DNA from 3 places in the Pseudomonas sp. H3_C08 genome. Region 3 is predicted to be linked to each of the others. Evidence: riboswitches for the same ligand, from Rfam matches in the RefSeq annotation. Region 3 holds a riboswitch; each other region holds the start of a gene.
The links. A riboswitch is a leader RNA that binds a small molecule or an ion and turns the genes downstream of it on or off. The one in region 3 is predicted to bind cobalamin.
Positions count from the first base shown of each region.

Region 1: another riboswitch for cobalamin. It lies ahead of AB4N74_RS06805 (ABC transporter substrate-binding protein); the one in region 3 lies ahead of cobW (cobalamin biosynthesis protein CobW).
Region 2: another riboswitch for cobalamin. It lies ahead of cobO (cob(I)yrinic acid a,c-diamide adenosyltransferase); the one in region 3 lies ahead of cobW (cobalamin biosynthesis protein CobW).

Region 1 covers NZ_CP162803.1:1,460,969-1,466,492, forward strand. The annotation lists gene AB4N74_RS06790 (GNAT family N-acetyltransferase) at 1-212, shown strand, start outside; gene AB4N74_RS06795 (ABC transporter ATP-binding protein) at 196-960, opposite strand; gene AB4N74_RS06800 (FecCD family ABC transporter permease) at 957-1,961, opposite strand; gene AB4N74_RS06805 (ABC transporter substrate-binding protein) at 1,970-2,983, opposite strand; cobalamin riboswitch at 3,128-3,321, opposite strand; gene AB4N74_RS06810 (Ppx/GppA family phosphatase) at 3,364-4,299, opposite strand; gene phnX (phosphonoacetaldehyde hydrolase) at 4,647-5,474, opposite strand.
Region 2 covers NZ_CP162803.1:616,000-621,523, forward strand. The annotation lists gene AB4N74_RS02945 (C40 family peptidase) at 1-138, shown strand, start outside; gene AB4N74_RS02950 (PQQ-dependent sugar dehydrogenase) at 273-1,586, opposite strand; gene AB4N74_RS02955 (hypothetical protein) at 1,653-2,237, opposite strand; cobalamin riboswitch at 2,401-2,630, shown strand; gene cobO (cob(I)yrinic acid a,c-diamide adenosyltransferase) at 2,712-3,323, shown strand; gene AB4N74_RS02965 (cobyrinate a,c-diamide synthase) at 3,320-4,720, shown strand; gene bluB (5,6-dimethylbenzimidazole synthase) at 4,717-5,367, shown strand; gene cbiB (adenosylcobinamide-phosphate synthase CbiB) at 5,364-5,524, shown strand, end outside.
Region 3 covers NZ_CP162803.1:2,461,337-2,466,860, forward strand. The annotation lists gene cobN (cobaltochelatase subunit CobN) at 1-1,349, opposite strand, end outside; gene cobW (cobalamin biosynthesis protein CobW) at 1,353-2,426, opposite strand; cobalamin riboswitch at 2,526-2,737, opposite strand; gene AB4N74_RS11420 (2OG-Fe dioxygenase family protein) at 3,088-3,840, shown strand; gene AB4N74_RS11425 (hypothetical protein) at 3,840-5,117, shown strand; gene AB4N74_RS11430 (ATP-grasp domain-containing protein) at 5,117-5,524, shown strand, end outside.

The DNA.
Region 1 (5,524 bases), 1.0 Mb from region 3:
CACAACGGCGTTCCGGGTTGGCCGCGGCGTTGTACCGATCACTCAAAGACCTGGCATTCGCCGACGGCGTCGAGGTGATCTACCTGCACACCCATCCATTTCTGCCGGGCGCCATCGAATTCTGGCAGCGCCAAGGCTTCAAGATTATCGACGTCGACGCTGACCCGGTCTGGCAAACAACCCACATGCACAACGTCATGAGTGAAATCTGAGAATTTGCGCCCCATCGAACGGGTCCGTCAGGTAATGCGCCCTGACCCCGAACGTCTCCTGTAAGCGCTGCGGTGTCAGCACCTCCAGCGGCTTGCCCAACGCCACCAGCCGCCCGCGTTCCAGCACCGCCAGACGATCACACTTCAGCGCCTGATTGAGATCATGCAGAGCAATCAGCGTGGTCACCGGCAACGCCCGCACCACGTTGAGAATGGTCAGCTGATGTTGAATGTCGAGGTGGTTGGCCGGTTCGTCCAGCAACAGGATTTGCGGTCGCTGCGCCAGGGCTCGAGCGATGTGTACCCGTTGTCGCTCACCACCGGACAGGCTGCGCCAGAGACGGGTACGCAGGTGCATCGCGTCGACGTCGGTCAGCGCCTGCTGAACAATGGCGTCGTCGGCCGCCGACCACGGTTGCAGCGCCGACAGCCAAGGCGTGCGCCCCAGCGCGACAGCGTCGAACACGCGAATGCCGTCGTCGGTGTCGGCCTGCTGTTCGACCACCGCAAGCTTTTGCGCAATGCTGCGCCGGGCCATTTTGCCCAGGCGCAGACCGTCGAGCAGCACCTCGCCAGCGCTCGGTTCACGCAGCCCGGCCAGCAACTTCAACAGAGTGGATTTGCCCGCGCCATTCGGCCCGACAATGCCCAGGGTTTCGCCACGCTGAACCTCAAGGCTGACACCGTTGAGCAACTCGGCGCCGCGCACCCTGAAGCTCAGGCCGGAACAACTCAAAACACTGTTCATCGTGCCGACCTGCGGCCAACCAGAATCAAGGCAAACACCGGCGCCCCGACCAGCGCGGTAATCACCCCGACCGGAATCACCTGGCCCTTGATCAGTGTGCGCGACAGCACATCGGCGGCTATCAGAAACACCGCGCCACCCAACGCACTGGCCGGCAGCAACCGCGCATGACCGGTGCCCAGCAACAGACGCGCGGCATGAGGAATGACCAGACCGACAAAACCGATCGAGCCGACAATCGACACCATCACTGCCGTCACCAGCGCTGCACAACCGATCAGCAGAATCTGCACACGCCGCACCGGAATGCCGAGCGACGCCGCCGAATCCGCACCAAAGGTAAACGCATCTAGCGCCCGCCGATGCCACAGGCACACAACCAACCCCAATACGGCCACTGGCACCGCCAGCCACACCGATGGCCAGCGCACGCCGCCAAGATTGCCCAGCAACCAGAACATGATGCCGCGTGCCTGCTCGGAGCTGGCCGAGCGGGTGATCAGAAACGCCGTCAGCGCATTGAACAGCTGCGAACCGGCGATCCCCGCGAGAATGATCTGCCCGGTACCGCTGGCCGAGCCGCTGACCCGCGCCAGCACAATCACCAGCACGAACGCCGTGACCGCGCCGGCGAAGGCACCGACCGAGAGTGAGATGATCCCGGCACCTACGCCAAGCAGCGCGACCATCACCGCCCCGGTCGAGGCGCCGGCAGAAATGCCCAGTAGATAGGGGTCGGCCAACGGATTGCGCAGCAGCGACTGCAAAATCACTCCGCAGGTCGCTAACCCTGCACCGCATGCCGCCGCGACCAATGCCCGGGTCAGGCGGTAGTTCCAGACGATGCCTTCATCGATCGGGTCGAGGACATGCCCGGCGCCCCACAATTTGTTCGCCAGCACTTGCAACACCACGTCCGGTGCAATCGAGGTTTCCCCGATGGCCACGCCGGCGACCACTGCAATCAACAGGGTCGCCAGGGCCAGGAGCGTGCGGATCAGGCTGGCACTCATTGCGACAGGTCATAGCCGTTGATGGCCGTGGCCAATTGTTCGATGCCCTCGAACATGCGCAGGCTCGCCTGCAGGGCCATGGCGTCGAGAATGATGATGCGGTTGTGTTTCACCGCGTCCATGTTGCGCGTCACCGGGTCGCTGCGCAGGAAGGCGAGCTTCTTTTCATAGTCGTCGGCGGGGAAGCGTCGGCGATCCATGCGCGCGATGACGAGGAAGGTCGGGTTGGCCTTGGCGATGGTCTCCCAGCCGACCGTTGGCCACTCTTCATCGGACTCCACCACGTTGAGCACGCCGAGGGTGCTGAGCATGAAATCGGGAATGCCTTTGTGCCCGGCCACGAATGGCTCGATGTCCATTTGTGCGCTGGAGAACCACACCAGCGCACTGGCGTCTTTGAGCTGTTTGCCTTGGGCGGTGGCAATCGATTTGGCGAGACTGGCCTTGAGTTGATCATTGAGCTGCTGGCCACGCTCTTGAACATCGAAGATCTGCGCCAGTTGGCTCACGCTCTTGTAAATGGAGTCAATGCGAAACGGCGCCAGTCGCGTGCCATCGGCGCCGACGAGGTTGTCCTTGGCTTCGCAATCGGAAGGCAGCAGGTACGTTGGAATCTTCAGTTCATGAAACTGCTCGCGCGTGCCCACCGCGCCTTGCGGGCCGACCATCCATTCCAGTTCCACGGCGACCAGTTCCGGACGCTTGCCGATTACCGACTCGAAACTCGGCTCGTTGTCAGCCAGACGCTCGATCTTGTCATCCTGCGCTTTGTATTTGGCCAGCACATTGTTGAACCACAGTGAGGTGCCGACGACTTTGTCGCCCAGGCCCATGGCGTAGAGCATCTCCGTGCCGGCCTGGCCGATGGTCACGGTGCGCGTCGGTGCGTGCTGGAAGGTCAGGGTGCTGCCGCAGTTCTCGATCGTCAGTGGATAGACAGTCGGTGCCGCCTGCGCCAGGGCGCCAAGGCTCAGGCCGGTAATGAGGGTGGCAACGCGGGGCAGCAGCATGGGGCAGTCTCCAGGGGAACCGTACGGGGAGCGGGAGAGTACGGTCTGGAAACACACCATCGAACGCGGTCAGGAAAACAGCGCAAGGCCGGGCAGCCAACGAAGACGCGCACGGCACGATGTCCTTCCCGGACACCCCGCCGGTTAGTAATCACTGTGCCGGCAGGTCTCCTGACTGATGCGTCATCGCCTGGCTCCGGCCTTCCCGGGATTCACCCAGTGGCAGTCGTGGAGCAGGCTCGGCACCTACAGTTGCGGGGGCAGTTCCGGTCAATGCTGTGCAAGCACCCCGGATTCCCTATTAGTCCCGTTCGGGAACCAGCGGCGGCATGTTAGTCGATCAAGCCGCCGAAGGGGAGACGAATCTGTTGCGGCGAGGATTAGTGCTGGCTCATCAAACCGTGCAACACGCCCAGACGCAGGCCCGGTTCGGAGGGCAGCATTTGTGCGATACCGAACACTTTGAATGCCGCCAGCATTAACACCAGACCGCCGGGCAGAATGCTCTGGCGGTGTGGTTGCAGGCCTGCGAGCTTGAGCTGTTGCACGTTGTTTACCTTCAACAACAGCAGCGACAGGCGCAGCAGGCCGCCGTAGGTGATGCCGTCCTGGCCGAAGTCGTTGAGGCGATTGGTCTTGAGTACTTTGGCGAGCATGCGCGCGGTGCCGGAAGAGCCGATGGTTTGCTGCCAGCCCTGAGCACGGTAGCGCCGGGCAACTTTTTCAAACTGCAGGATGGCGAAGCGTTCGGCCTCCTGTAGCGCGCCGGCGGACACATCGCCGCCGCGAAAGAATCGCGTGCTCAAGGTGCCGCTGCCGATGGCGATGCTTTCGGTTAACAAGGGTTGTGAGCCCTGGCCGAGGATCAGCTCGGTGGAGCCGCCGCCGATGTCGACCACCAGGCGCAGGTCGTCGGCGCTGGGCAAGGCGTGAGTTACGCCGGCGTAGACCAGCCGCGCCTCTTCATGGCCGCAAATGACGTCGATGGGAAAGCCCAGATGCCGCTCGGCACTGGCCAGAAACAGTTGCGCGTTGTCCGCTTCACGCACCGCGCTGGTGGCCACCGCACGAACCCGGCCGGCCTCGAAACCACGCAGCTTCTTGCCGAACCGCGCCAACGCCTGCCAGCCGCGATCCAGTGCCAGTGCATCCAGCGCACCGCCGTCAAAGCCTTCGGCGAGGCGCACCGGTTCGCGCAGGGTTTTCACTTCCTGAATCTGCAAGCCTTTGCGGCTGCGCACCGACTGGCCGATCATCAGGCGAAAGGCGTTCGAACCCAGGTCGATGGCGGCAAACAGCGAGGCGTCGTCTTTCATGGGAATCCTTGCAGAGCATCCGTCGCGAGGCTCAAGACGGTTTGCGAGGATTCTGCCGTGATCTTGATGACATCCTGATGACGGGGGCGGGGCGATTGAATGAATTTGCGACTGTCACGACACTGTCATTATCCGGCGTCTATGCTGAGGTCAATACATCGCGTGTTCTTAAAGTTTTTGCTGCCAGTTTTGGCAGCTTTTTTTTGCCCGCGATTTGGCTGTTGATCGTTCCCACGCTCCGCGTGGGAACGCCTCTAGGGACGCTCCGCGTCCAGTGACGCGGAGCGTCACGGGCTGCATTCCCACGCAGAGCGTGGGAACGATCAGCGCGGGGTGCGGACGATCAATCAGCAGGACTGAGGAGTTTCGCCCCGGGCCAGGCGCGCATTGATGTCTTCGATCACTTCGGGCAGTTCGGCGATGGTGTCGATCAGGTAGTGCGGGCGCGAAGGGGCGAACATCTTGCCGATCCGCGCGCGTTCTTCCGCCAGTCGATCCGACGGCAACGCCTTGTATTGCTCATAGGTCAGGCCCAGTGCGTTGCCGGAGCAGGTCAACGCCACCGTCCACATACCGGCGGCGCGCCCTTCGAGAATTCCCGGCCAGGTGTCGTCGACCTTGACGCAGGCGGCCACGTCATCGATGCCCAGGGCAATCACGTTGGCCAACGCCTGCGCCGGATACGGCCGGCCATTGGGCACTTCATCGGTGGCGACGACATGGTCAGCGACGTAGCCATTTTCCCGCGCCAGTTCGACGACCTTGGCCATTACCACCGCCGGGTAGCCCGAGCACGAACCGATTTTCAAACCCTTGTCGCGCAATGCTGCAATGGCTTCGAGCGCGCCCGGAATCAGCGCCGAATGCAGGGCGATTTTCTCGATCTGCAGCGGCATGAAACGTTCGTAGATTGCCGTTACATCGTCGTCACTCGGCAAGCGATCAAACGCCGCGCGGTAACGCTCGGCAATCTGCGGCAGGTTGCACAGGGTGCGGATGTGATCCCACTTGCCCATGCCCATCGGCCCGCGCGCTTCTTCCAGCGATACCGCGACGCCGAACTCGGCAAAGGCTTCGACGAAGATTTGCGTTGGCGCAAACGAGCCGAAATCGACAACGGTGCCGGCCCAGTCGAGGATCGCGGCTTGCAGGTGAGTCGGTTGTTGGTACTGCATGGTCAATCTCCGTTTTCAGGTAAGCGTGGGCCGTCCCTCGGCAATGAGGT
Region 2 (5,524 bases), 1.8 Mb from region 3:
GGGGAAGGGCGCTTCGTGCATGCGCCGGCCACGGGCGGCACGGTGAAGCTGGACAGCCTGTCGAAGGCGTACTGGCAGAAAGCTTATCTGAGTGCCAAGCGGGTATTGCAGCCGGAGCATCTGGCGCATAACCCGTAATTCAAGTTGCCTAAAAGCTAATGTGTAGGTGTGAGCCTGCTCGCGATGACGGTGTCACATTCAACATCAATGTTGAATGATCGACCGCTATCGCGAGCAGGCTCACTCCTACAGTTGTTTGTGCATGGCGAAAATTATTTGCTGGCCGACACTCGCCACACCTTATTGCCAACATCATCCGCCACCAGCAAACCACCTTGCTGATCGATCACCACGCCTACCGGCCGACCCAAAGCATTCTCGTCCTTGTCGAGGAACCCGGTCAGCACATCCATCTGTTTGCCGCTCGGCTTGCCGCCGGTAAACGGCACGAAAATCACTTTGTAGCCACTGTGCGGTTTGCGATTCCATGAGCCGTGCTGACCAATAAACGCGCCTTCCTTGAACTGCGCCGGCAGCGTGTTGCCCTCGGCGAAGCTCAGGCCCAGTGAGGCGGTGTGCGGCCCGACCGCGTAATCCGGGGCGATGGCTTTGGCCACCAGGTCCGGGTTCTGCGGCGTAACACGCACATCGACATGCTGACCGTAATAACTGAAAGGCCAGCCATAAAACCCACCGTCTTTCACGGAAGTGATGTAGTCCGGCACCAGATCACTGCCGATCTCGTCGCGCTCATTCACCGCTGTCCACAGTGCGCCGCTGGTGGGCTCCCACGCCAGGCCATTGGGGTTGCGGATGCCTGAGGCAAAAATGCGGTGATTGCCGGTCGCCCGATCAACTTCCCAGATCGCCGCGCGACCTTCTTCCTTGTCCAGGCCGTTTTCGCCGACGTTGCTGTTCGAACCTACGGTGACGTACAGCTTGCTGCCGTCCTTGCTGGCAATGACGTTTTTGGTCCAGTGGTGATTCAGTGTCCCGCCCGGCAGATCGGCTACCTTGATTGGCTGCGATTTGATCTCGGTCGCGCCGGGTTCGTAGTTGAAGCGCAGCAGGCGATCGGTATCGGCGACGTACAGATCGTTGCCGACCAGGGTCATGCCGAACGGCGAGTTGAGGTTCTGCAGAAACACCGTGCGGGTCTCGGCGACGCCATCATGATCGGCGTCACGCAGCAAGGTGATGCGGTTCGGACTCGGCACGCCAGCGCCGGCCTTGCCCATGACCTTCTTCATTACCCAGCCACGAATGCCACTGCTGTCATCAGGCTTTGGCGGGGCATTGGTTTCCGCCACGAGCACATCGCCGTTGGGCAGCACATAGAGCCAGCGCGGATGATCGAGGCCTTCGGCAAATGCCGCGACCTGGGTGCCGGCCGCCGCAGTCGGTTTGCCGCCCTCGGGCCAGCCGATCGCCGGGGCGATGTTCACCGTTGGGATCAGGGTCTTGTTCGGTTCGGGCAGCTTGGGTGACGGACCGGTGCCGTCGGTGACTTGCAGGCTGGAGGATTCACCGCAGGCGGCGAGCCCTCCGGCGAAGGCGATGACAAAAACGAGCTGGGGCTTGCGCATTGCTGATCTTCCCTATGAATGCATTCCTAATCATAGAGGAGGGCGCAAGCCCGATGGTTCAACTGCTCAGCCGCGGGCTTCCTTGAACAGCACGGCGATGCCCGGGTGATAGTTGCCGGCTTCGCTGCGCAATTTGCGGTAGGCGTAGGGGAAATACCAGGCGACCGCGCAGGTGTGTTCCTTTTGCAGGTCGTCGACCATGTCTTGTAGTTCTTCGGGGCTGGCGCTGTGCTGGGCTTTTTGTGGCGCGACAAACAGGCAGCCGAGCTTAAGATCGCTGGCGTAGCTGATGCGTTTGGCGTCGTTGGTGATGTCCAGCAGGGCTTGAGTCAGATTCAGGTTGGTAACCTTTGGCCAGCGCTGAGTGGCCTGGATAAAGGCGCGGTCTTCGGCACCGGCGAGAAACAGATCGGCGCGGGCATTGCGCTCGCCTTCTTCGTTCTGCTTGCGCGTGGCAGTGTCGTTCAAAGTGACCAGCTCAGCCATCCAGGCTGCGGCCGAGAGCAATCCGAGATTGGCTTTCTCGTCATGCCAGTAAGGGGTGTCGCTGTCGCCGCGCACGGCGTTGTAGCGGTCGATACAGTCAAACCAGCGTTCAAGCACCGGGCGCAGGAATTCCAGGCGCGGGTTGCTGATGATCATGCCTTGCATCGTCATCATCCTTTATTGTTGTAGTGGGCTTTTCGAGAAAAGCATGGCTCTTTGATATCATTTGTATCAGTGTGGCACAAGATTGGCGGCAGATAAGTGATCGGCGGCAGTTATTCGCCCGATGGCCCCCTCTTTAATTGACGCTCCACCCCCAACCCTCTAACCTTCGCGGCTTGTTTCAGGTGCTCTGTGACCTGCGTCGACAGAGTGAAACAGGGAAGCCGGTGAGGGTTGTCTTCGCACGAAGAACCACCACGATCCCGGCGCTGCCCCCGCAACGGTAAATGAGTGAAAACTGCGCCTTGAGCCACTGCCTCGAAAGAAGCGGGAAGGCGCGCAGTCAGGCATGCGCCGCTCATGAGCCCGGAGACCGGCCTGATCCATCCAGCGGCATCACGGTGGGCGATGCCAGGCTTTTTGCCGTCTATTCTTGTGCCTGCCCGCCGTTATCCAGCCTCAACGGAGAGCTCCCCCATGACTGATTCCCCCGAGCGCGACGAACGCCATCTGGCGCGTATGCAGCGCAAAAAAGCCGTGATCGACGAACGCATCGCCAACTCGCCTGACGAGTGTGGCCTGGTGCTGGTGCTGACCGGCAACGGCAAAGGCAAAAGCAGCTCGGCGTTCGGCATGCTCGCCCGTGCCATGGGCCACGGCATGCAGTGCGGCGTGGTGCAGTTCATCAAGGGCCGTAACAGCACCGGTGAGGAGTTGTTCTTCCGGCGCTTCCCCGAGCAAGTGCGCTTCCACGTGATGGGCGAAGGTTTCACTTGGGAAACCCAGGATCGTCAGCGTGACATCGCCGCCGCCGAAGCCGCGTGGGCGGTCTCCCGCGAATTGCTGCGTGATCCGTCGATCGGTCTGGTGGTGCTCGACGAATTGAACATCGCCCTCAAGCACGGCTACCTCGATCTCGATCAGGTGCTCAGCGATCTGCAGGCGCGTCCGCCGATGCAGCATGTGATCGTCACCGGTCGCGCGGCCAAGCCGGAAATGATCGAGATGGGCGACACGGTCACCGAAATGGGCATGCTCAAACATGCCTTCCAGGCCGGCATCAAAGCGCAGAAAGGCGTCGAACTTTGAATCAACCACGTCACTGCCCGGCGGTACTCATCGCCGCGCCGGCCTCCGGTCAGGGCAAGACCACCGTCACCGCCGCGCTCGCCCGTTTGCATCGCAATCAGGGGCGCAAGGTGCGCGTGTTCAAATGCGGGCCGGACTTTCTCGATCCGATGATTCTCGAGCGCGCCAGCGGTGCGCCGGTGTATCAACTGGACATGTGGATGGTCGGCGAGCAGGAAAGTCGTCGTCTGTTGTGGGAAGCCGCCAATGAGGCGGATCTGATTCTGATTGAAGGCGTGATGGGCCTGTTCGACGGCACGCCGTCCAGTGCCGATCTGGCGCGGCACTTCGGCGTGCCGGTGCTCGGGGTGATTGATGGGACGGCGATGGCGCAGACCTTTGGTGCGCTGGCGCTCGGCTTGGCCAAGTATCAGCCAGATCTGCCGTTTGCCGGTGTGTTGGCCAACCGCGTTGGCACCTTGCGCCATGCGCAATTGCTCGAAGGCAGCCTCACCGAAGGTCTGCGCTGGTACGGCGCGTTGTCCCGAGAAACTGGCATCGAATTGCCGAGCCGCCATCTCGGTCTGGTCCAGGCCAGTGAATTGAATGATCTGGATGTGCGTCTCGACGCCGCCGCCGACGCATTGGCCAGCAGTTGCGAGGTAGCGCTGCCACCGGCGGTGGAGTTTGCCGCACCGGACGTGATCGCTGTCGAGCCGTTGCTGAAGAATGTGCGGATTGCCGTCGCCCGTGATGAAGCGTTTGCTTTCACCTACGGCGCGAGTCTCGATCTGTTGCGGGCGATGGGCGCCGAGTTGAGTTTCTTCTCGCCGATCCGCGACTCGCAATTGCCTGAAGCGGATAGCCTGTATTTGCCCGGTGGGTATCCGGAACTGCACCACGTTGCGTTGTCGCAGAACACCGCGATGTGTGAGGCGATTCGCGCGCATCACGCGGCGGGTAAGCCGTTGCTCGCCGAGTGTGGTGGGATGCTGTACCTGCTCGATTCGTTGACTGACGTTGAAGGCACCCGCGCTGAATTGGTCGGGCTGCTTAAGGGCGATGCGGTGATGCAGAAGCGTTTGGCGGCGTTGGCGTTGCAAGCGGTGGATCTGCCGGAAGGTTCGTTGCGCGGGCACACATATCATCATTCGTTGACGACTACCGAACTGGCGCCGATTGCGCGGGGTTTGAGTCCGAATGGTGGGCGCGGTGCCGAGGCGGTTTATCGGGAAGGGCGGATGACGGCTTCTTATGTGCACTTCTATTTCCCGTCGAATCCGGCGGCTGTCGCTGCACTGTTTGCGCCTGATTCCGAAGGCGCCTTCGCGAGCAGGCTCGCTCCCACAATTGAAACGGTGGTGACTGAAGCAATGCAATCCCCTGTGGGAGCGAGCTTGCTCGCGAAAGGGCCATGACCGACAACACATTCTCCGAAGCCGAGCGCGAAGCGGTTTATAGAGCCATTGCCGAACGCCGCGACATGCGCCACTTCACCGGCGGCAGCGTCGAACCGGAGCTGTTGCGCCGACTACTGGAAGCCGCCCACCAGGCCCCAAGCGTCGGCCTGATGCAGCCCTGGCGTTTCATCCGCATCAGCGACCGCAGCCTGCGCGGGCAGATCCAGAATCTGGTGGAAGAAGAACGCATCCGCACAGCCGAAGCCCTCGGCGAGCGCAGTGACGAGTTCATGACGCTCAAGGTCGAAGGCATCAATGATTGCGCCGAAGTGCTGGTCGCCGCGTTGATGGATGATCGCGAAAAGCACATTTTTGGTCGCCGTACATTGCCGGAAATGGACATGGCCTCGCTGTCCTGCGCGATCCAGAATCTGTGGCTGGCCTCGCGCGCCGAAGGCCTGGGCATGGGCTGGGTCTCGCTGTTCGAGCCGCAAGCGTTGGCGGATCTGCTGAAGCTGCCCGAGGGTGCCAAGCCACTGGCGGTTTTATGCCTGGGGCCGGTCAAGGAATTCTATCCGGCGCCGATGCTGGTACTCGAAGGGTGGGCGCAGGCGCGGCCGCTCAATGAGTTGCTGTACGAAAATTATTGGGGAGTGAGTCAATGAGTGTGGCGTTGTTGAGTGTCGCCGCAGTGGCGCTGGATGCGCTGTTGGGTGAACCGAAACGCTGGCATCCGCTGGTGGCGTTCGGCAATTTCGCCGGGCGCATCGAGCAACGCTTCAACGCTGGTGGCCGGGGTTGGCGCAGCCATGGGGTCACTGC
Region 3 (5,524 bases):
CACGGACGCAGATCAATGGTGTCGAGATCGTTGCTGACGCCACCGAGCAATTGCTCGATCAACTCGGTGCCGCTATTCGGCAGTTCAGCGGTGAGCGGATATCCCTCAGCCTGCAATGCACGCAGGATGTTCAGCGCCGCCGCCGGCGTGTCGAGACCGACACCGTTGCCGATGCGCCCATCACGGGTCGGATAGTTGGCGAGGATCAATGCGATGCGTTTTTCGCCATTTGGTACTTGCGCCAGATCAATCCAGCGCCGCGCCAGTTCAGCGACAAAATCCATGCGCTCGGGCTGCGCGCGATAGCAGACGACATCGGACTGACTGCGCTCACTGCGCCAGGCCAGATCCTTGAAACTGATCGGCCGGCTGATGATGCGCCCGTCGAGTTCCGGCAAGGCAATGTGCATGGCCAGATCCCGTGGCCCCAGGCCTTGCTCGCTGTCGCGCCAGCCGGGCTCGTTGTCCTGCGCGCAGATTGCCTGGATCACCGGGATATTTCGGCGAAACGGTCGCAGATGCGGCGCTTCCGGGCTGGATTGAGCGAACCCGGTGGTGTTGAGAATCACCCCGGCCTCAACCTCGTCCAGCCAGTCCTCGACCACCGTCAGGCAGCCGGGTTCTTTCAGACTGGCCACCGCGATCGGCAGCGGATTCAGCCCCGCCGCTTGCAAGCGCTGGCAGAACACATCGATGAACGCGGTGTTCGCCGCTTGTAAATGCGAGCGGTAAAACAACACCGCCGCGACCGGGTGCGCAGGCAGCCAATCGGCTTGCCAGTCACTCAGTGCGGCGCTGGTTTTATCCGGATGGTAAATCGCCGTGCGCGGCAGCGCCTGCGGTTCTTCCCAGGCGTAATCGCGAGCCAGCCAACGGTTGGCGAGGCAGCGGAAAAAGTCCAGCGCATTGCCCAGGCCGCCCTGACGCAGGAATTGCCAGAGGCGATCACGATCCACAGCGTTGACGGTGCTCAGGTCGCTGAGTTCCGGATCAGGACGGTCATCGCCCGGCACCAGAATCACCTGCACACCGCGCTCGGACAGTTCGATCAGACGCTCGACGCCGTAGCGCCAATAGGCGATGCCGCCGTGCAGCGAAATCAGAATCACCTTGGCGTGGCGCAGCACTTCATCGACGTACAAATCGACCGAAGCGTGATTCTGCACCTGCATCGGGTTGGCCAGACGCAGGCTCGGGTAATCTTCCGGCAACTGCTGCGCGGCTTCGGCGAGCAGCGCCAGACTGGAGTCGCCGCTGCACAGGATCACCAGCTCGGCGGGGGTTTGGCCAAGGTCGGCAATGTTGTCATCCGAGACGAAACCGCCGGGCTGAGTCCTGAGCAGGTGCATGGCTTAAACGCTGAGCGCAGCGCGCAGTTGCGCTTCGAGTTGCGCGGCGTCGAGTTCCTGACCGATCAACACCAGACGCGTGACGCGCGCTTCATCAGCGCCCCACTGACGGTCGAAATGCTTGTCAAAACGCGTACCCACACCCTGGATCAGCAGACGCATTGGCTTGTTCGGGATGGCGGCGAAACCTTTGACGCGCAGGATGCCGTGCTTGACCACCAGTTGCGCCAGGGCGTCGAGCAGCAGGGTTTCGTCGGCTTGTGGCAGTTCGATGGAGATCGAATCGAAGGCGTCGTGATCGTGGTCATCGTGGTCGTCATCGCCTTCACCGTGGTGGTGATCATGATGGCTGTGGCGGCTGTCGATGTGCTCCTCGGAACCGGCGCCGAGGCCGATCAGCACGTCCAGCGGCAGACGGCCGTTGCTGGCTTCGATGATTTTCACCGCTGGCGGCAGTTCTTCGGCGACTTCAGCGCGGACACGAGCGAGATCTTCAGCGCTGGTCTGGTCGGCCTTGTTGAGGATCACCAGGTCGGCGCTGGCCAGTTGATCGGCGAACAGTTCGTGCAGTGGCGATTCGTGGTCGAGGTTCGGGTCGAGTTTGCGCTGGGCATCAACCTGATCCGGGAACGCGGCGAAAGTGCCAGCGGCGACGGCCGGGCTGTCGACCACGGTGATCACCGCATCAACGGTGCAGGCGCTGCGGATTTCCGGCCACTGGAAGGCTTGTACCAGCGGTTTTGGCAGGGCCAGGCCCGAAGTTTCGATAAGGATATGGTCGAGATCGCCGCGACGGGCAACCAGTTCGCGCATCACCGGGAAGAACTCTTCCTGAACGGTGCAGCACAGGCAGCCGTTGGCCAGCTCGTAAACGCGGCCGGTGGCTTCCTCTTCGGTGCAACCGATGGTGCATTGCTTGAGGATTTCACCGTCAATGCCCAACTCGCCAAACTCGTTGACGATCACCGCGATACGACGGCCCTGAGCGTTGTCGAGCATGTGCCGCAGCAGCGTGGTCTTGCCCGAGCCGAGGAAGCCGGTGACGATGGTGACGGGGAGTTTGGCCAGTGTTTTCATCGGTATGCCCTTTGGCAAGCGGCGGGCATACGGGACGAGAACCGGCAACGCGCGCGCGTGCCTGGAGAGTTCGCCACCGGATCACCCCGCCCGGTTGTAGTGAGAATCTGTGACGAGGCAGGTCTCCTGGCTGACGGCGTTCAGGCGCTGGGCCTGGCGTTGGCTGCGCCTTCCCGCGGGCTCATAAGTTGAGCTGGCAGTGGCGTGGCAGCGAACATCACCGTTCACAGTTGCGGGGGCAGCCGCGGCATTGACCGCGTTCCCTTCTTAGCTCCGGCACACGCCGGAGAACCTCGATTGCGCAAGGCTACGCATGCACGGCAGGCGGGTCAACGCCTGGATCATTGTGGTTATAAGGACAGCAACTTTTTCATCTAATGATCGCGAACACTTCTCACTTAAGAAGTAGTTGTAAGTTATGTCTTACATGCCCTCTCCGTTAAATTAAAAAACCACCACCGGGTTAAACCCTGAAATAGAGCGGCTGCGCGTATTTGATTACATATCTTTACAAAAACCAAATTGATAAATCAATACAAGATATGAACGATGAGTTCGCACAAGGACTATGAGTCTCTCAAGAAAGGATTTCTTGCATGGCTGATTATTATCAGTATTTGATCCTGCCTGTTTCTTTCCTGCACCCATGGGTATCCACAACATGAGTGCCGGTAACGCGTTACGGCTTTCAAGTGATGCCGGACTAAAGGAACTTTCCGAACTACTGCGCAATTGCCACTATGCGCACAGTGCCCACTATCCAGCATTGGATGTTGCGCTGCTGGGACGCGAAGCATGCCGGGCATTCAATGCGACCTGGGAGCATTTGCATACCGATGCGTATCTCAGCGCAGAGAACGGTCTTCGCGAACGACGCATCTGCAAGTTCCAGTATCGCCAACGGGAACGCCAGTGGACGGCGCTGCAAGACTGCCACTTTTTTCAAGCCGAGACCGACAACCCGCTGTTGGGCGGGGTGCAGCGCACCTACACCCGCTGCGAGGCGACGTTCATTGACTCCCCGATTCTGCAGACACTGCTGGCCGCCGACCTGGCACTGCTGGACATGGCGCTGGGGCCGCGCGACTGGCTCGTGACCTGCCATCAGTTCCGTATCCTCTGCGATCAAGGCAATGCTGGCCAGGCCACCCCTGAGGGCAGACATCGCGACGGGCACGATTTTGTCTTTCAACACCTGATTCAACGTCAGCATGTCATCGGTGGCGAAAGCCGGATATTTGATGAAGAAGGTGGCCAAGTATTCAGTGCAACTTTGACTGACTATCTGGAAACCGTCGTCTTGAATGACCGAATACTTCTGCATGAAGTTTCCCCACTGCAAACATCGAGCATTAATTCGGATCGCGGCAGTCGCGATATGTTGATTATCGACTTCGACCTGGCGGACTACTAATGAATCATTCGACTCATGCACTTTCAGTCAGTACCCCACTCGCGCATAGCTTCATCATTGAACAGTTTCAACAGGCGTGCGCACGAAGAACTTCCACACTATCGCTGACCGCCAATGAAAACATATTGTCCGAGACTGCACGCACGCTAGGACAGAATCGCCATTACGAGCGTTACTTGTTCAATGCACAGGCCATTGACGGTCAATGCTATGCCGCCGAATTCAATGGCATGCAGGTCGAACACTTCCCCGAAGTCGAAACATTAAAGGCTTTGGCGACCCAAGCCGTGCAGGCAATGTTCAACGCGCCGTTCGTCGAATACCGTGTGCTCTCCGGCGTGCACTGCACGCTGAGCGTGCTGGCCGCCCTGACCGAGCCGGGCGACTGCGTATTATCACTGGCGCCCGAAAGTGGCGGGCATTTCGCTACCGGGCCTCTGGTGCAGAAGATGGGCCGGCACAGCGTCTTTTTGAAACTGACGGCTGACGGACAAATTGATCTCGGGGACGTTGATCGGCAACTCCAGGCGTGCGGTGTACAACCGGCAGCCGTACTGCTCGACCATGGTCTGACCACACGGGCAATCGCCCTTAAACCACTGCGCGCGCTGCTGAACCGCCGGGGCTTTGAGCGGACACTGATCATCTACGATGCGTCGCACACTCTGGGCCTCATCGCCGGGAAGGTCTTTCCCAACCCGCTTGACGAGGGGGCGGATATTCTTCAAGGCAACACCCACAAATCCCTGGCAGGTCCGCACCGGGCACTGATCGTCTGCCGGCGTGCCGATCTGGCCCAGCGGATCGAGCAAACGCTCAGTGGTGCGCTGGTGTCCTCGCCCAATCTGCCCGGTCTGCTGCAACTGTTCGTCAGCCTGCTGGAAACCCAGCGCTACGGCCAGGCCTACGCCCAACGCATGTGCGCCAATACTCGCCAGTTGCACGACGCACTCGCCGACCTGCCGGGCTGGACGCTGCACCCCTCCGACACGCACCTGCTGTTGCTCGAAGGCGAACGGGCCCGGCAAGCGGCGCAGCAGCTCAATGAACTGGGGATCCGGATCAACAATAAACAGATCAATGGCCGCGACTGCCTGCGCTTCGGCCTTCAGGAAATCACTCGTCTGGGCATCAGCAGCGAAGACCTGGATGCCTTGGCGCACATCATTCGCAATGTCTTGAGCGGTGGCGCCAACGGCGTGGACCGGATTCGTCTGGCTCACATTTGCCAGCGCCTGAACCGGGTCCACTACAGCTTCGATCAGGAGGTTGACTAATGAGTGCAGCGGCCTGCCTGATCATCGGCAATATTCGTGACGGAGAATACGAGGGCCTGATTGCCGAGGGCATCACCCCTTTGCTGATTGCCGATAGTCGCAAAACCAGCAAGATCGCCGATGCGAAACAGATCTCGCCGGTGGCGCTGTACGACTTTTCCAGAGGGCTGACCGCGGATCTGATCCAGCTGACGCAGCAGTTGCTGGACGAGCATGGCTTCACCAGTGTCCTGAATTTCCGTGAAGGCTATGTCGCGATCACGGGGCGGCTGTGTGCGGCGCTGCCGGCGCTGGCCCACTTGCACCGTAACGTGGAAAACACGCTGGACAAGGTGCTGCAACGCCAATGCTTCCAACAGTCGCGCAACCTGGATCTGCACGTGCTCTCTCGCCAGGTTCGTATCGAC